Linked DNA regions of Saccharicrinis fermentans DSM 9555 = JCM 21142. The protein of the gene in region 1 interacts with the protein of each later gene in a pairwise test. Links are inferred from orthologs where the notes say so. Each region holds a gene or a part of one and is shown in the gene's direction. Other genes may lie near its edges.

The links.
Region 2: the proteins of sfsA (region 1) and CYTFE_RS0115375 interact in binary tests that used the Escherichia coli proteins (3 or more experiments, as listed by UniProt). The link is inferred for Saccharicrinis fermentans DSM 9555 = JCM 21142 from one-to-one orthologs.

What each region holds. Positions count from the first base shown.
Region 1 is NZ_KI912107.1:740,445-750,406, reverse strand. What follows is about bases 4,498-7,438. They hold sfsA (DNA/RNA nuclease SfsA), read left to right. Parts: upstream 4,498-5,592; coding sequence 5,593-6,285; downstream 6,286-7,438. Other genes in these bases: CYTFE_RS24760 (AMP-binding protein), read right to left, coding at 6,950-7,438; CYTFE_RS30610 (AMP-binding enzyme), read right to left, coding at 6,643-6,930; CYTFE_RS0103230 (YkgJ family cysteine cluster protein), read right to left, coding at 5,264-5,503; CYTFE_RS0103235 (lysophospholipid acyltransferase family protein), read right to left, coding at 4,498-5,206. Also shown: CYTFE_RS0103255 (M56 family metallopeptidase), read left to right, coding at 1-1,418; CYTFE_RS0103250 (DUF423 domain-containing protein), read right to left, coding at 1,565-1,948; CYTFE_RS24765 (putative signal transducing protein), read right to left, coding at 1,955-2,173; CYTFE_RS0103240 (RluA family pseudouridine synthase), read left to right, coding at 2,683-4,377; more of CYTFE_RS0103235, read right to left, coding at 4,475-4,497; more of CYTFE_RS24760, read right to left, coding at 7,439-8,269; CYTFE_RS0103215 (DUF445 domain-containing protein), read right to left, coding at 8,530-9,813. UniProt on the Escherichia coli protein: Binds to DNA non-specifically. Could be a regulatory factor involved in maltose metabolism.
Region 2 is NZ_KI912107.1:3,777,281-3,787,244, forward strand. The notes cover bases 3,658-6,600. They hold CYTFE_RS0115375 (glutamate-5-semialdehyde dehydrogenase), read left to right. Parts: upstream 3,658-4,475; coding sequence 4,476-5,726; downstream 5,727-6,600. Other genes in these bases: proB (glutamate 5-kinase), read left to right, coding at 3,658-4,444; CYTFE_RS0115380 (N-acetylornithine carbamoyltransferase), read left to right, coding at 5,849-6,600. In the rest of the region: argC (N-acetyl-gamma-glutamyl-phosphate reductase), read left to right, coding at 1-499; CYTFE_RS0115355 (aspartate aminotransferase family protein), read left to right, coding at 711-1,835; CYTFE_RS0115360 (NUMOD4 domain-containing protein), read left to right, coding at 1,883-2,470; proC (pyrroline-5-carboxylate reductase), read left to right, coding at 2,535-3,335; more of proB, read left to right, coding at 3,371-3,657; more of CYTFE_RS0115380, read left to right, coding at 6,601-6,796; argB (acetylglutamate kinase), read left to right, coding at 6,814-7,596; CYTFE_RS0115390 (M20 family metallo-hydrolase), read left to right, coding at 7,593-8,684; argH (argininosuccinate lyase), read left to right, coding at 8,881-9,964. UniProt on the Escherichia coli protein: Catalyzes the NADPH-dependent reduction of L-glutamate 5-phosphate into L-glutamate 5-semialdehyde and phosphate. The product spontaneously undergoes cyclization to form 1-pyrroline-5-carboxylate.

The sequences.
Region 1 (9,962 bases):
CGAGATTACTTGGAGGACTAGCCTATAATCGCAGATTAAGATCACTGCAACTACTTCCCTTTGAAGAAAAATGGATGGAAAAATTAAAAATCCTGGCCAAAACATTACACATCACAAGAGAGGTAAAAGCATATAAATCACCACACACTACTTCTCCTCTAACTCTCGGCATTTTAAAACCCATTATTTTATTTCCCATTAAATCTTTTTCTGGCTTAAGCGAAAAAGAAATAGAAGCAATCATCGCACACGAACTGGCTCATATAGTCCGTAATGACTATCTATTTAACATTATTCAAACAGTCATAGAAATACTATTTTTTTACCACCCGGCCATTTGGGTTATTTCCAAACACATAAGAACAGAAAGAGAGCATACTTGCGATGATATTGCCATAGACATTACTGGCGATGAAGTCACCTATGCCAAGGCACTCGCTCACGCTCATATATTTAGTTATCAACAAGATAATCTTTCCATGGCTTTCAGCAAAAAGAAAGGAAGTCTATTAGAAAGAATTAAACGAATTCAAAAACAAAGAGTCATGAAAACAAACTTTTCCGAAGGTCTTATTGCCGTCTGTATCATCATAAGCAGTATCTTTCTTGTATCCTTCTCTGTGGGGAATTCATTCAGCGCTCCCCTATATTCACCAGATTCAAATAGCAAAGACTCTATCCAAGCACTTGCTCCACCCCCACCTCTTGCTCCTGCAAGAGCAAAAGCAGTGCAAGACAGCATCATGGAAGAACTGGAGAAAAATATGGCATTGGCCAAAGAAAAGGAAGAGCTCTCACAAGAAATGGAACAAGCCATGGAGATCGCACTCTCAGAAAATGATCAATCGCTTTCCAGTAAAATCATGGAAGAAATAAATTTGGCTTTACAAGATATTAATTTTGAAGAAATAAAAGCCGAAATGAATGATGCACAACTAGAAATAGATCAGGCCATCCATGAAATTAAGACTGACTCCATCCAGGAGGAAATCCGAGCCGCACTAAAAGAAGCCAAGAAAGAAATCAAACAAGCAGCAAAAGAAAACAAAAAGAACATAAAAGACGCAAAAGATAGAGAAAATATTGAAGCCATCACTCAGCTATCGTTGGAGGCAGCCGAATCAGGATTAGATATTGCAAATCAAATACTTAAAAACATAGACATTGATGCCATTGTTGAAACATCATTAGAAGCAGCCAATATTGCCATTGAACTGGCGGGCGACCACATCGAAAATATCAACATAGACTCATTGATACAAACTGAATATCGACAATCCTTAGATACGATAGGAATATACAACGAGAAGGAAATACTTGAACAAGAAAAAGAAACTGCAGAACTCAAAAAAGAAATGAAAGCTTTAAAAGAAGAAATGAAGAAACTAAAAGAAGAACTAAAGCAAGAACGAAAATAAGCTCAAATAGAGTCGCTAAAATACAACCATTTAAATTCTCTGTGAGCAAGGCCTCGAAAGAACTTATTCACAGAGACTTTTTTTCTCACTTACGAAACAATCCATAAAACTACCTTACCAAACAATAGTTTTAAGTCTTTTCTACATTAAAATTCATTATAAATATTCACCAACAAAAACACCCACCCCAGAATAAGCAACAAACCGCCCAACGGAGTAACAGGCCCCAACCAACTCAATGAAATATTCCAGGTCTTTGCAAAAGCCAACAAATATATACTCACCGAAAATAAGAAGGTACCCAAAATAAAAAACCAAGCCATGCTATTTTCTACTTTTGTAGAAAAAGAAAAATAGAAACCAATCAACAACAACACCAAAGCGTGATACATTTGGTACTTAACGCCTGTTTCAAAACTTTGCAAGGTTTCTACACTCCATATCTTTTTTAGAGCATGTGCACCAAAGGCTCCGAATACAACAGATAATAAGCCATAAGATGCACCCACCAATAAAACAATTTTCTTCATAACCATTTATTCATTAGACTCTTTATAGGCATTTATAATTGTTTCAGCCTTATCAAAATCACTCTCATCAACAAATAAATCGGCATTACCGGGCAAACCAGAGCCAAACCCGGCACTCGCAGCTTCTTCAAATTCATTCTTAACCAAACACGTAATGTCGGCTTCCTCCAAAAGGGCCTTATAAATTTCTATATCCACCCTATGTCCATATATAATTCTTTTCATATGATTATAATTTGTTTTTCAATTACCATATGGAACTCGCCGGAATAATCATTCTTCTGTGTGAGAGATTACTCTCATGGCTCATTTCATATGTATAAATTTATCTTTCAACGCTTATCCGGAACTCACCGAATAGGCCATTCTAACTAAAAAAAACGTATTGACGACTCGTTTCTCTTCCGCTTCGCAATACACCAATAAAGATACCCTTTTTCTAATATTTTTAATAATATATACTAATTATTCGAGACATACAAAAATATCAAACGCTCGTTTCGTACCAATACACAGTCTGCAAAAGCAACTATTTGACAAACACTCATGGGAAGCATTCATTCAAACAAATAGCAGACAGGACTAACAATGGCATCTTTCAAAGAGCTAACCAATTAAAACATTATTACGCAACGCCATATTGGCTTCTCTTCTTGCAAAATACACTTTAATACCTTAAGTAGACGTTTTTACCATATTCCTTTGTATTTTTGCCATTATTTTATCTGTAAGCAATGCAAAAAGAGCACGCCATTAATAGTTATTTCATCCACTTTAATCAGGACATAAGTCACATTTCATTACCCGACAAATTCACATATCCATTTTATTATGAGCCCCACCCATTGTGCATCGAAGCAGCCAAACAACTACAACAACACCTGCTCACACAAAATAATTGGCACCATGATTTTGGCATAGATCACCCCGTAACAGGAACCAACATTGGAAAAATGTTTGGCGTACTGGTAGTTCAAAAAAATAATGGTCAATTGGGGTTCTTATGTGCTTTCAGTGGCAAACTGGCCAACTCCAACGACCTCCCTGGCTTTGTGCCACCCATTTACGACCTACTAAACAAAGATGGCTTCTTTAAAAAAGAAGAAGAGCAAATAAGCCATATTAATCATACCATTCAGGCCCTTGAAAACGATCACAACTATCTCAAATGTAAAACAACACTCCAAGAAGAAGCTGATCAGTCTGAACAAGAATTAAAAGCCTTCAGACAATGGATGAAAAAAGCCAAAGACGCACGCAAAGAACGCCGAAACCAAGAGAAAGAAAAGCTTGATCAAAGCAATTACGAGCAACTAAAAGAAACCCTTAAACAGGAGAGCCTTCAACAACAATATGATTACAAACAACTAAAAAAACACTGGCAAAAAAAGCACATTGAAAATGAGGAACAGCTAAAATCTTTCACCCTCAAAATTAATTCACTAAAAGAAGAAAGAAAAAAACGATCGGCTGCCTTACAGCAAAAACTCTTTGATCAATACCAATTTTTAAATAAAGATGGCGAAACCAAAGGGCTTAGTGAAATATTTGCAAACACTTCACAAAAGGTTCCTCCGGCAGGTGCTGGCGACTGTGCCGCTCCAAAATTATTTCAATTTGCCTTTGCACATCAGCTAAAACCCATTGCTATGGCAGAATTTTGGTGGGGACAAAGTCCTAAATCGGAAATTAGAAAACACAAAAACTTTTACCCCTCCTGCAAAGGCAAATGCGAACCCATATTGACCCATATGCTAAAGGGAATTAAAATGGATGATAATCCGATACAATCCCCCAAAATGCAAACTGAAGAACTGAATATTGTTTACGAAGATGATGATATATTGGTGATCAATAAGCCACCCGAATTTTTATCGGTACCGGGTAAAAATACAGAAGATTCCGTCGCTAGCAGGGTACGTCAGAAATACCCTGAAGCCACAGGACCACTTCTTGTACACCGTTTAGACATGTCTACCTCAGGACTAATTTTGGCATGCAAGAATAAGGAAGCCCATAAAATACTCCAAAAACAATTTGAAGAAAGAACCATCCAAAAAAGATATGTGGCACTACTTGATGGCATAGTTGAAAGTGATGAAGGTTTTATAGAATTACCGTTGCGTGTTGATTTATATGACCGTCCTCGCCAACTGGTATGTTATGAATACGGGAAAGCGGCCCGAACAAAGTTTAAAGTAATAGAGCGAAAAGATGGGAAAACACGCGTACACTTCTTCCCTATTACAGGCAGAACACACCAACTTAGGGTTCATGCGGCTCATCACCTAGGTTTAAACCACCCCATTGTTGGAGATGATTTATATGGCATTAAAAGTAATCGATTATATCTACATGCTGAATATCTCGAATTTAGACACCCTGTCAGTCATGAAAAAATAAAAATAAAGGCCCAAGCAAATTTTTAACATCAATGAAAACAATGAACTACCTGACCATTCAGTTATTACTATCTCCTTTGCTATGAATATCCATTCCATCACAGCTACCTCTTGAAACAAAAAATCAATTATACTCTTTGATAGGAGCTATCAAAGCCTCTTTCGTGTCTGCCATTAGGCCATGAATATCACCCTTATATTTTGAAGTATCTATGCAAGGATTAATTGTAAGATGTACTTTTCCGGGATGTACATTAAAAATCCCTCCACCATATACTTTATGCGTATCTTTGATGGTAACCGGGAGGATGGGCAGTTCTAATTCCTCAGCCATTTTAAAGGCACCACTTTTAAAGCGCCGAACAGTATTACTTCCGCTACGTGTTCCTTCAGGAAAAATAACAACAGAAGTACCATTAACTAGTTTCTCCTTGGCTTCATTGATAGAATCAAAAGCAGCTTTGGGCGAAGACCTATCTATAAAAATATGACCTACTTTAGCACTGGCAGGACCAATAAAGAAAGCGTGCCTCAATTCCTTTTTCATTATCCATCGAAAGTCAATTCCTAGAAATCCATATAAGGCAAAGATATCATAGGCACTTTGATGATTAGCCACAATCACATAAGATCGCCCTTTCTTAATATTCTCCTTCCCTGATACTTTAACACGCATCGGCGTAAAAAAAGCAACTGTTTTAGCCCACATCACTCCGCTCATACTACCTGCTGCAGGCGACACCAGTACAGCAAACAATGCTGCTCCCAACGAAAAAACGATACTGGCTATTGCAAAGACTGGAATAAAAATAATCCATTTATAAATTTGGTAAATAATTTTTCCAACAACTTTCATACTCCAACAATATCAAGATTAAAATGTACGCAATGAACTGATGTATCCTAAGCCCCTTTATTCCAGACTAGATAAAATACGTATACCTTCATCCCTATCTCGTCCACAAAAATCAGGTTCCGCTTTAAATCCTCCACATACCTTGGGGCGCTCCTTTTTACCAAATAACTCACATCTATAATCCTCAGTCAGATGTGCACATGGTGTCATGGCCGGCTTTCCTTGAGGCATTTTTGGTAAAGGAGAAGATATTGATGGGGCAATACAGCAAGCCGCACATCCAACTCTACATTCCATAATTTTTTGCTGACAAAAATAATAATTTTACATTAGGTGCTGATAGATAAAAGTAAATAGACAGTAAGTTTTAAAAAATTAAGAGCTACATGAAATTTAATATGGATTTGATTCCCGGGAAATTAATAAGACGCTACAAACGTTTTTTATCAGATATTGAACTCGAGGACGGTAGTATTGTAGTGGCACATTGCACCAATTCAGGAAGCATGAAAACATGTATTGAAGAAGGGGCTCCAGTTTACCTTTCACCTGCCAAAGATCCCAAGCGTAAGACAAAATTTACTTGGGAAATGATTTTCATACATAATCATTGGATTGGAATAAACACCAGCATCCCAAACTTATTAGTATATGAAGCCATCAGAGATCAAAAAATTGCTGGCATCAACAAATATACAGAGGTAAAAAGAGAGGTTCAATTTGGTAACAGCCGTTTTGACGTCTATGCTGAAAACGATCAGGAAAAATGTTTTATTGAAGTAAAAAACGTAACCATGAAAGTAGGCAACAAGGCACTATTTCCGGATGCAGTAACTACCAGAGGACAAAAACATCTAAAAACGTTGATGGAAGTAAAAAAAGAAGGTATGAGAGCCATTATGTTCTATGTGATTCAAAGACAAGACATCCATTCGTTTGGTGCAGCCAGTGAAATTGATCCGCACTATGCCATGGCCCTCAAAGAAGCATATGAAATGGGTGTTGAGATTTTTCCTTACATCGCGCAAGTGAGTCCCAAAGGCATTGAACTCACCCAAAAATTACCCTTTACTATCTGATCGTACGTCATCTCCTTGATAAAACGAAAGTAGACCTTTGATTTTCGAAAATGACATCCTTATTTTGAGGAAATAATAACATGTTGATTCATATGATCAGGTATTTCTGATGTCCTTTAAAATAGCGGGTCAGTGCCAAAAGTTGGGCATAAATGTTGTTTATAGTTGTCATGCAAATATTTTTGTTAATCTAAACAAGAAGAACTTTACATCAACAACACCTCTGAATTGCCTTCTGAAACTTCCGTTAATATTTTTGCTGACGGAGAAGCGTTAAAAACAAGGAGAAGACCAAGGTCTTCCCCTGAAAAATCATTATTAGCTTATTTCATAAACCATCCAAATGCCAAACAACTCTTATTTTCGCTGTGTTAACCCCAATTCTTTTGCCGATATATCACGCATTTCAACCTTACGCACTTTTCCTGTTACTGTTGTTGGAAACTCAGACACAAATTTCCAATACTTTGGAATCTTGTAGGTAGCAATTTGCCCCTTACAATATGCTTTTAGCTCATCTTCACTAACCTGCACCCCATCTTTTAGAATAATCCAGGCCATCACTTCTTCTCCATATTTTTGATCAGGAACACCAATCACTTGAACCTCTTTAATCGTTTGATGCTGATGTAAAAACTCTTCCACCTCAAAAGGTGAAATATTCTCACCCCCCCCTTATAATCATATCTTTAATTCTACCAACTATTTTAACATATCCATCCTCATCCATTTCTGCCAAATCACCAGTATGCATCCAACGCCCTTCATCAATTACAGAAGCAGTTGCTTCCGGATTATTCCAATACTTTAACATCACAGAATATCCTCGCGTACATAATTCGCCCATCGTGCCTCGGGGTACAATATTACCGCTCTGGGGGTCTATGATTTTCAGTTCAAGATGAGGATGAACTTTACCCACGGTAGCACACCTTCGATACTCATTATCATCCACAAAAGTCTGTGTACTCACAGGTGATGTTTCCGTCATACCATAACAGATTCCCACCTCCTTCATATTCATTTTTTCACGGACCGCTTTCATCGCAGATTCTGGACATGATGCTCCAGCCATTATTCCTGTGCGCAAACTTGAAAAATCAAACTCTTCAAATCGTGGATGATTCAATTCCGCAATGAACATTAAAGGAACACCATATAACGAAGTACATTTCTCATCCTGAACAGTCTGCATGACCACCTCGGGGTCAAAAGCTTCACCCGTTAGTACCATACATGCTCCGTGAGTGATACAGGCCATATTAGCCAGCACCATTCCAAAGCAATGATAAAGCGGCACTGGAATACACACCTTGTCCTTTTCTGTATATCTTAATCGTTCACCAATAAAATATCCATTGTTCAATATATTATGGTGCGATAAAGTAGCTCCCTTAGGAAAACCGGTAGTTCCAGATGTATACTGAATATTAATAGCATCGTCAAACTGAAGCTCTCGCTCTATAGATTCCAGTTGTTCTGTGGTTATTTTCTTTCCTGCTCCTAGCATGGTATTCCAATCATGATCAATAACCACAATATGTTTCAAATGTATACATTCGGCCCTTACCTCATTCAATATCTCGGTATAATTTGTTTTCCTAAACCCTTTGGACATGATCAATAGTCTAACCTCAGACTGCCTGAGGGCATACTTAAGTTCTGATGCTTTGTATGCAGGATTAATATTCACCATCACGGCACCAATGCGCGAAGTAGCAAACTGAACCAACACCCACTCAAAACGGTTGGCCGACCAAATCCCTACGCGATCGCCTCTTTTTAGCCCATAGCTTAAAATACCTTTGGCCACTTCTTCCACATCCTTCCAAAACTCTTTATAGGTAACCCTGTAATTCTGGTAAGGAACACACAAGGCTTCAGAGTCGGGATATTTTTCGACGGTTTCTTTTAGTTTTTCTGAGATAGTAACGCCCAATAAAGGTTTATCCGAAGCGCCACTTTCGTATGATAATTTTGTCACGATAAGTAATGTTTGATTTTTAAAAAGGCCATAAATGTAAGAAGGAATTTGCAATACTTGATTAAAATCATAATTTTTTTCATTATTTCATTATCTTACACTAGACACTTCCACACTCATAACAAGCAGCATAACAGACTCATCCATCACCAATAAAAACTTTACCAACAAACATTCTCATCTTCTCATAAAACAGGTTATAGAGCAAACCAATGGCTTCCAATTTTATTCTCAAAATATTTTCTAATACATTTTTCGGGTTACAACATTAACCGCAGAGTTGCAATGAACACGCCCACCAAACCACCCACAACGGCACCATTTAGTCGAATAAATTGAAGATCATTTCCTACTTTATCTTCAATCTGACTAACCAATTCTACATCGTCAAGCTTTGTCAGGCTCAGACGTACCATCTCCCCTATTTCGGGATGATACTTAACTATCAGTTCACTAATATTAAATCTTAACCATCGATCTATCTTATCCTGATTATCCTTATCTCCTTCCAACTCTAGCAATACTTTATCCATATTCTTTTCTATAAAACCTGAAATCTCCGATTCATTTTTAGTTAGTTGATGACTCAAGGACTCCCGCAAATTTGACAAAAGGTTTCGGATCATATGCTGCGCATCGGTATTATTAATAATTTTTTGTTTCCAAACGTCCATCATCTTTACCGCTTCCGGATCGCCGGAAATAAGTTGCTCAGAAAACCGCAAAACGCGATCCTCAACTTTCATACGAAGTTGATGCTTTGGATCATCTTTTGCGTGCTCTATAAAACTATTCATTGAAGTCAATATCTTATCACATATCACCTCACTGTTCATCACTCCCAATCCACCTGCAATACCCAGAAAAATCCCTTTAAACAGTCCTTCACGCTTATATTCTTGCAACTGCTTCTCCACCAAGTTGAGCATAGCCAGCCGTGTTGTATTATCAAAAATAGTTTTTTGTGCCGAGGAAAAAACCATGCGCCATAAGGGTTCATGCGCTCCTTCATGGATTGACCTTTTCATCCATGAACCAACAGGACTTGCCACATTGAGGTCTTTCATTTGCTCTCTCATAATAGATTGAATAAAACCAACCATTTCCGGAGTATCCAATTCTCGCGTCAATCTGACTAAAGTATCCTTAAAAAAGCCAACCACCCGTTTTTTATTCTTTGGAAGACGCAAAGCTTCCATTATATTTTTAACAATAGAGAATTCAGCAATCTTCTCTTTAATAATCTCGGGTGCCAGCCATTTATTCGTAACTAAATCTACCACCCCCTCAGTTAGCTTCACACGATTACGAACAATGATATTGGTATGTTTTTTCACAAAAGGAATCTTAATTTCATGAAACAAAGCACTTACAGCAAACCAATCTGCAACCCCACCAATAGTTGCCGCCTCAAAACCCGACAACAAGATATACCAATAAGGATGTAATAAAAACTCAACAGAGATCAACCATTGAACAGTTATTAATCCCAGAATAGAGATCAGTAAGGAGATAATTCCTATTTTATTTTTGTGATTACTCATTTTATTCTAACATTTTGTAACAAAAGCGATAAATGATTTATAATGTAATAAAAATTCAATTAACATTCCTACAAATACAAGAAAGGTCTTTTATTTTGTGGTTTTTTTTTGTTATATTGTAAATAAAACTTCTAAACATAAAAGTCAAA
Region 2 (9,964 bases), 3.0 Mb from region 1 along the record:
TGCTGTCACAGGCTCCACTGGAGCAGGACAAAAACCTACATCTACCTCGCACTTTAGCTGGCGCAACAACAACCTTTCTGTTTATAAAGTATTTTCGCACCAACATCTGGGTGAAATCAGGCAATCACTCAAACAGCTACAGCAAGATTTTAACAAGCCTGTTAACTTTGTACCGGTACGTGGAAATTTCACACGTGGTATTATGGCCACAGCATATACCGACAGCGACCTTAGTCAGGAAGAAGCAATTCAATTATATAAGCGTTACTATCAAGATCATCCTTTTGTAACTGTTACAGACACCAATCCCAACCTAAAACAGGTAGTCAACACCAATAAAGCAATTGTATTTATTGAAAAACATGAAGGCAAGATTTTCATCGTCAGCATGATCGACAACCTTGTGAAGGGAGCATCAGGACAAGCCGTACACAATATGAATTTGATGTTCGGAGTAGATGAAAAAGCAGGTCTTCGACTTAAATCCGTGGCCTTTTAACCGAAACACAACCAATAAATGATACCCTTCGGTACCGAAAGAACCACCCATCTGATTAAAAAAGACAATGCATAAAAAGGTTTAATTCAGATGTGGATGCAATGAAGACATGTAGATATTCCTGCAGGGTATTTCAAAACCCTGTAGGAATATTATTTAAAAGGACCCTCAATAAGGTCTGTTATCTTTTATCGAAAAAACACAAAAAAGAATGAAACTATTTGATGTATATCCCCTCTTTGACATTGAGCCAGTAAAAGCTCAGGGATGTTATATTTGGGATAAAAACGATCATAAATACCTGGATTTATACGGAGGTCATGCAGTTATAAGCATTGGTCATACGCACCCCCATTATGTAGAACGAATTACGCAACAATTAAATCAAATTGGTTTCTATTCCAACTCGGTTCAGAACCAGCTCCAAAAGGATTTAGCCCGGAAGCTGGGCGAGATATCAGGACTGGATGACTACAATTTATTTCTATGTAATTCTGGAGCCGAAGCCAATGAAAATGCATTAAAACTAGCCTCCTTTGCCACTGGTAAAAAGAAAGTTATCTCTTTCAAAAAAGGATTCCATGGTCGCACCTCGGCTGCTGTTGCTGTTACCGACAATCCTAAAATAATAGCACCCATCAACAGTAAACACGAAAGTGTTATTCTCGAACTTAACAACCTGGACACTGTTGAAGAAGCATTAAAGAACAATGACATTTGCGCCGTAATCATCGAAGGCATCCAAGGCATTGGTGGCATCATCGTACCCGATGCAGAATTTCTAGAAGGACTAGAACAACTATGTAATCAATACAATACCGTGCTCATCCTGGACGAAATACAATCAGGCTACGGACGTTCAGGAAAATTCTTTGCATTTCAATACAGCAAGGTAAAACCACATCTGGTAACCATGGCCAAAGGAATGGGCAATGGCTTTCCCATTGGAGGCGTATTAATATCTAACAAGTTTGAACCATGGTACGGCATGCTAGGCACTACCTTTGGGGGAAATTACCTGGCATGTGCCGCTGCATTGGCAGTTTTGGAAGTAATAGAAAAGGAAGACCTAATACAAAATGCCCAGAAAGTAGGCAGTCACTTACTGGCCAAAGCTAAAAAAATGTTAAAAGGATGCAAGGTACGTGGGTATGGACTAATGATTGGCTTAGAATTTGATGAGGAAATTGTAGCGTTAAGAAAGAAACTTCTTTTTGAAGAAAAAATATTTACCGGAGTATCAGGCACTAAAACCATAAGAATTTTACCTCCATTAAATCTTAGTATTGAGGAAGCAGATTTATTTATTGATAAATTGGTAAAATGCGTTCAATAATTTAGGAGCCTGATGCGTTATTAAATGAACATCAACATACACAGGCTATGATTAAATTTTTCTGGAACGAAGAGTGGAAAGACATTGATTTTGAAGAAGGTGCTCTGAAAAAAAAGTACGCCATATCCAATTACGGGAGAGTAATCAGTTACATCGACAAATTGGAAGAAGGAGATCTCATTAAAGGAGGTAGACTAAGAGGCTATGCCACATTGCCGGTTCGGCCGTTTGGAAAGTCTAAAACTTTTTACATTCATAAATTAGTTGCTCAGTATTTTATTGAAAACGACAGGGAAGATGCTAAATTTGTGATTCATGTAGATTACAACAAAAACAACAACTACATCCAGAATCTTAAATGGAGTACCAAGGAAGAAGTTTTTAAACATCAGCAGCACAACCCGTCGGTATTAGAGGCAAGAGAAAAACAAAAAGGACGAAAAACGGTTCAAGGACACAAACTGTCGTCGACCGAGGTAATTCGTTTGAAGCGAAAAATATTTGACCCCAAGCGCAAATCACGCTTAAAGATTATTGCCAAACAGTTTGGCATTAGTGAGATGCAACTATACCGAATAAAATCGGGAGAAAATTGGGGACACGTTAAAGTAGAAATTAATGGTGTAGAGTATTAGTTCATGAAATGACCATCTGCTTGTTATTCGTGAATGAAACTCGAATATCAAACAGAGTCATATTATGAAAAACAAAAAAATAGCAATTATAGGTGGCGGTAACTTAGGACAAGCCATAGCCAAAGGTATTGTTAACTCAAACATCGTTGCTGCGTCCAACATCACCGTCACCCGACGCAGAACCCATCTTATACAAACACTAAAAGAGCTTGACATCCGCATTAGCTCCAACAACATAGAAGCTGCCACAGATGCCAACATCATTTTCTTAGCTGTTAAGCCCTATCAGATTCAACAGGTAATAGAAGAAATTAGTCCTTACGTTCAAAAAGGTACCATCATTATCTCCTTGGCCACTGGCATAGACGCCTTGTCCATTGAAAAATATTTCAAAAAAGAACTCCCTATATTCAGAGCCATGCCCAACACGGCTATTGCCATTGGGGAGTCAATGACCTGTATTTCGGCACACCATGCCAACCAAGAGCAGGAACAAATTGTACTTACCCTTTTTGAGCAAGTTGGACAAGCACTGATTATTCCCGAAGAACTGATGTCTTCTGCCACTGTTCTGGCTGCTTGCGGAATAGCCTATGCCTTACGCTTTATTCGTGCTGCTACACAAGGAGGGATAGAAATTGGTTTTGGCTCAAACCTGGCATTGCAGGTGGCTGCGCAAACTGTAAAAGGAGCCGCTGAGCTTCTGATCAAAGCAGGCACACACCCCGAAGAAGAAATAGACAAGGTGACAACACCACGTGGTGTTACCATCTCCGGATTAAACGAGATGGAACACCAGGGCTTTAGCTCTGCCCTCATCAAAGGAGTATTAACATCATTTAATAAAATTGAGAACGGTAAGTAAGTTCAAGAAACCCATAGCTCACAATCTTAGAAAAAGTGTATAAATCCATTATAATAAAAATAGGCTCCAATGTGCTCACTAAAGACGACGGCACTCTTCATGATCAAAGAGTATCACACTTGGTGGACCAAATAGCCCAGCTGCACGACCGAAACAAAAAAATCATTTTAGTTTCTTCCGGAGCCGTTGCGGCAGGCAGGTCAATGGTGCAGGTACACAAAAAAACAGACACCGTTTCTTCTCGTCAACTACTATCTTCGGTTGGCCAGGTAAAATTACTCAACACCTATTCAACACAGTTCGAGAAACATCATATCCAATGCGCACAGGTTTTAGTGACCAAACAAGACTTCAGATCCAGAGAGCACTACCTGAATATGAAAAATTGCCTTTCAACTTTATGGGACAATGATATCGTTCCCATCATCAACGAAAACGATGCAGTATCTGTCACAGCCCTTATGTTTACCGACAACGATGAACTGGCAGGACTCTTAGCAACCATGATGAACTCCGAGGCACTTTTTATCTTGAGCAATATCAATGGCATCTACAACGGAAACCCCGATAAAAAGGACACACAAGTGATCAGAACCATCGACAGCGCTCACACCGATTTATCAGCATATATCTCCACCACCAAATCTAATTTCGGCCGTGGAGGGATGTTAACCAAATGTAAGATAGCGCAAAAGACGGCAGCATCAGGCATATCGGTCCACATCGCCAATGGCACCATCAAGAACATATTGATTGACTTAAATAACGCCCCCAAAAAGGTAGAACACACTCATTTTACAAAGGGAGAAAAATACCCCGCTGTAAAAAAATGGATGGCCTACTCTGAAGCATTTGCCAATGCTCAGGTTTATATTAACCAGGGTGCTATGGAAGCTTTAAATTCAGAAAAAGCTACCAGTTTATTATTGGCCGGTGTGACACATATGCAGGGTAACTTTAAAAAGGGCGACTTGCTAAAAATTATGTCTGAAGATGGGAAAGCAATAGGGATAGGAAGGGCCAAGTACGACCGATCGAAGGCCGATGAACATCTGCACGATAATAAATATCAGCCGCTAATCCATTATGATTATTTGTATTTATTTTAATTATACGTTCAAATTCTAAATCACTCATAGCATGCAATGTTTACAACAGTTCGAAAAAGTTAAAGAAGCCGCACGCGGGTTGTCCAGAATATGTAAGGATGACATTACAGCCTTATTGAACCAATTGGCAGACGAAGCGGAGAAAAACATCCCTGCACTCCTACTGGCCAACCAAAAGGATTTGGAGCGTATGGACAAGGAAGACCCCAGATACGACCGTCTGATGCTAAGTAAGGAACGAATAGAAGCCATCGCCTCAGATATTCGCAACGTAGCCAAGCTTCCCTTTCCCATTGGCGAAGTACTGGAAGAAAAAACACTGGACAACGGCATGACTCTACAAAAAGTACGTGTCCCACTGGGTGTGATTGGTGTTATTTACGAAGCTCGTCCCAATGTAACTTTCGATGTTTTTTCACTTTGCCTGCAATCAGGAAATGCCTGTGTACTTAAAGGTGGTAGTGATGCAAATTATTCCAACAAGGCCATTGTTGCTTTAATTCATCAGGTATTAGAGAAACAAGGCTTGAATCCGGAGTTACTACAACTGTTACCACCAGACAGATCGGCAGCCAACGAGCTGATGAACGCAGTAGGATATGTGGATATACTCATCCCCAGAGGATCGCAGGGTCTTATTAATTCGGTTCGCGACAATGCCAATATTCCAGTCATCGAAACAGGTGCCGGTATCGTACATACCTATGTGGATGCGTCAGCCAACATTGAAAAAGCATCACATATTGTAGCCAATGCTAAAACCAGAAGACCGAGCGTATGTAATTCTCTAGACTGCTTGGTACTACACAAAAGCCAACTAAAAGAGCTACCATCGATCATGAGGGAGTTAAAAGCCTTTGACGTAGAAGTATTTGCCGACGATGCATCTTTTGCCAGTCTGAAGGATAATTATCCTCCTAAGCTATTGCAAAAAGCAACCCCAGCATCCTACGGAACAGAGTTCTTATCCAATAAAATGTCCATAAAAACGGTGGACAATTTAGACGAAGCGCTCAATCACATCTATACCTTTAGCTCCAAACACAGTGAAGCGATTGTAGCAGAAGACAGCGAAGCAATTGCACGATTCTTCAATGAAGTAGACGCTGCTGCTGTGTATGCAAATGCCTCCACAGCCTTCACCGACGGTGCTCAGTTTGGCCTGGGTGCCGAAATAGGTATCAGCACCCAAAAATTACATGCCCGTGGACCAATGGCACTAAAAGAACTAACTAGTTATAAGTGGTTGATCAAAGGAAATGGTAATATCCGTCCTGCATAAACCAAGCTTAAACAACAATATAATTAACACATAAAACAAGCCATGATAAAGGATTTCTCACACAAGAGCATGATTCGTCTCTGTGAGTTCCATATGGCCATTAAGAAACAAATTATAAACATATGAAAAGATTTTTAAAAGTTGAAGATATAGGAGACCTAAAGAAAGCATTACAGGATGCCGTTGAAGTAAAACAAAACCCTTATGCTTTTCAAGAATTAGGAAAGAATAAAACCATCATACTGGTATTTTTCAACTCCAGCCTTCGTACACGTTTAAGCACACAAAAAGCTGCCATGAACATGGGCATGAATGTAATGGTACTTGACATCAACAAGGACGGTTGGAAACTAGAAACCGAAATGGGCGTGGTAATGGACAGCGACAAACCAGAACACATCAAGGAAGCTGTTCCGGTAATTGGACAATACTGTGATATGATTGGCGTTCGATCTTTTGCTACCTTTGAAAACAAAGAAGATGACTACACAGAGAAAGTCATCAATCAATTTATCCAGTATTCAGGTGTTCCTGTCATCAGTTTAGAATCTGCCACACGCCACCCTTTACAAGCTTTCGCTGATTTAATTACCATCGAAGAGCACAAATCTAAGGCGCGTCCAAAAGTAGTACTAACCTGGGCTCCCCACCCCCGTGCCCTCCCCCAGGCAGTAGCCAATTCATTTGCTGAATGGATGAAAGAAGCTGATGTGGAATTTGTTATCACCCACCCCAAAGGATATGAGTTAGCCGAAGAATTCACTGCTGGCGTTGAAGTAGAATACGATCAACGTAAAGCCTTCGAAGGTGCCGATTTTATATATGCCAAAAATTGGTCTTCCTTTAAACAATATGGACAGGTTATTTCACAGGACAAAGATTGGACAGTTGACGAAGAAAAAATGGCTTTGACCAACCAAGCCAAATTCATGCACTGCCTTCCTGTACGCAGAAACATGATTGTGAGCGATGGCGTAATCGAAAGCGAAAATTCACTAGTAGTACAGGAAGCTGCCAACAGAGTTGTTTCGGCACAAACCGTGATCAAAAGAATTTTAGAAAGTCTGTAAGCAAAACAAAACATATCATGCAAAAAATAACCATCGTCAAAGTGGGAGGCAAAGTTGTTGAAACGCCAGAATCACTGCAAGAACTACTTCATGATTTCGCAGCCCTACAAGGACATAAAATACTGGTTCACGGAGGAGGTAGATCGGCAACCAAAATTGCAAAACAGCTGGGTATTGAAACGCAAATGGTCGACGGCAGAAGAATCACCGACCTGGAAACACTCAAAGTTGTAACCATGGTATATGCCGGTTTAGTCAACAAGAATATCGTTGCTTCATTGCAGGCCAAAGGAGTTAATTCTGTAGGCTTAACAGGTGCCGACCTCAATCTCATCACAGCCATTAAGCGCCCTGTTAAAGATATCGACTACGGTTACGTTGGCGATGTTAAGTCAGTACAGATTAAAGAACTAACTACATTGATCCAAAGGGATGTTGTACCAGTAATCGCCCCCTTAACACACGACGGCAAGGGAAACATGCTTAACACCAATGCCGACACCATGGCCTCTTCGTTAGCCAGCGCCCTGACACAAGAGTTCGATGTACAACTGATATATTGCTTCGAAAAGAAAGGCGTCCTCAGCAATCCTGATGATGATGACACTGTTATTACAAACTTAACATACAAACTATTCAAACAATACCAAGAAAGTGGTACTATTGCAGCAGGCATGATACCCAAACTAGATAACGGATTTAACGCACTTACAAACGGGGTTAAAAAGGTGATGATCACCAATACACAAGGACTAAAGGAAGGTATAGATACCGGAACCATACTAACGAATGAATCATGAAAAGCATCCAGACCTACAGTAAGGAAGTCATTGAACTGTTGAAAAAACTGATTGACACAGAATCATTAAGCAGGCAAGAGGACCAAGCAGCTGATTTAATGGAGTTTTTTTTAAAAGAAAAAAAACTGTCCGTTAATAGAAAAAAAAACAACGTGTGGGTTTGGGCGAGCAAAAGAAACAGCAACAAACCTACCATCCTGTTAAACTCTCATTTAGACACGGTAAAACCATCATCCAAATGGACCTATCCACCCTTTGAAGCAACATTAGAAGGCGATTCCCTTTATGGACTGGGAAGCAACGATGCAGGCGGTCCACTGGTTTCTTTGCTGGCTACTTTCTTGTTGTTATCAGAAAAAGAGCAACCCTATAATCTTGTCTACGCAGCAACCGCCGAAGAAGAAATATCGGGTAAAAATGGAGTAGAACTTATACTAGATGAGCTGGGCACTATAGATCTGGGTATTATTGGGGAGCCAACTCAAATGCAGATGGCAGTGGCCGAAAAAGGATTATTGGTATTAGACTGTGAAGCCAAAGGTAAATCAGGTCATGCTGCCCGAAATGAGGGACTCAATGCCATATACCAGGCCTTGTGCGATATTGAATGGTTTAAAACCTTCCAATTCCCTGAGACATCAGACCTTTTTGGCCCTGTAAAAATGACCGTTACACAGATACAAGCAGGCACTCAACACAATGTAGTCCCCGATAGCTGTAAATTTGTAGTGGACGTTCGCCTCAACGAAAAATACAGAAATCAACAGGCCGCCGACCTTATACAAAGCAAGGTAAAATGCAAGGTTAGCCCAAGGAGTGTACGCTTAAACAGCTCCTATATTCCCTTGGAACATCCAGTGGTTCAACGAGGATTAGAACTAGGTAGAAACTATTATGGTTCACCAACAACATCAGATCAAGCACTGATGACATTTAACACTTTAAAAATAGGACCCGGCGATTCTGCACGTTCCCACACCGCAGATGAGTATATCAGAATAAGCGAAATAGAAGAAGGAATTAAAATATACTTTCAATTATTAAATGACTTACAATTAGACCATTACATAAACGATAAAATCATGTGATAAATATCATATTTTTAACAATTCAATTTGAATTTATAAGTTTATTAACTTATATTTGCCTCAACTATAAGAAATAGTGATAACGCTGTTGACAATCCGTAATTACCATCTTTTTAAATTACTTGGGGGGAGAATATCAATAATAAGCAACCAATTGCCAAAAGCAAGGGGTGTGCAAAAAAGTGAATAGAGATAAATGAAACTTTGGGACAAAGGCATAAAAGTAAACGATAAAGTTGAACGTTTTACAGTAGGTAAGGATCGTGAAATGGATCTGTATCTGGCTCCTTTTGATGTATTAGGAACCATGGCACATATCACAATGCTCGAGAGCGTTGGATTATTACAAAAAAACGAATTAGATCAACTATTAAGTGAGTTACAAAACATATATACTACCACACTTGAGGGTAACTTTAAAATTGAAGATGGCATTGAAGATGTGCATTCTCAAGTGGAAATGATGTTAACAGAGCGTCTGGGGGACATCGGTAAAAAAGTACATAGTGGAAGATCAAGAAACGATCAGGTACTGTTGGATTTAAAACTTTTTATCCGTAAAAAGATTGAAGAAGTTGTAGAGGCAGTTCAGGATTTCTTTGGAGCCCTGCAAACACAAAGCGAAAACTACAAAGACTACCTTATTCCTGGGTATACACATTTACAGGTGGCTATGCCCTCTTCATTTGGGCTATGGTTTGGAGCCTATGCAGAAAGCCTGACCGACGATATGCAGATGCTGAAGGCGGCATGGAAAATCACCAATCAAAACCCACTGGGTGCAGCAGCCGGCTATGGCAGCAGTTTTCCTCTAAACAGACAGTTAACTACCAGCCTACTGGGATTTGACAACATGAACTACAATGTAGTATATGCCCAGATGGGAAGAGGAAAGACAGAAAAAAATGTAGCTATGGCACTTAGCTCTGTGGCATATACCGTTGGGAAATTTGCCATGGATGCATGTTTATATATGAGTCAGAACTTTGGTTTTTTAACCCTCCCTGGAGAATTAACCACGGGATCGAGCATCATGCCTCACAAAAAAAATCCTGACGTTTTTGAACTAATCAGAGCCAAATGCAATCAAATTCAAGCACTTCCAGAAAGCATAGGGATAATCACAGGAAACCTTCCTTCCGGTTACTTCAGAGACCTACAACTTATTAAGGAGAACTTTTTACCTGCCTTTGATGAGTTAATCAGCTGTTTGGACTTAGCTACGTTTGCGGTAAATAACATCACCATAAAAAAAGATGTACTCCAAAACGAAATGTACA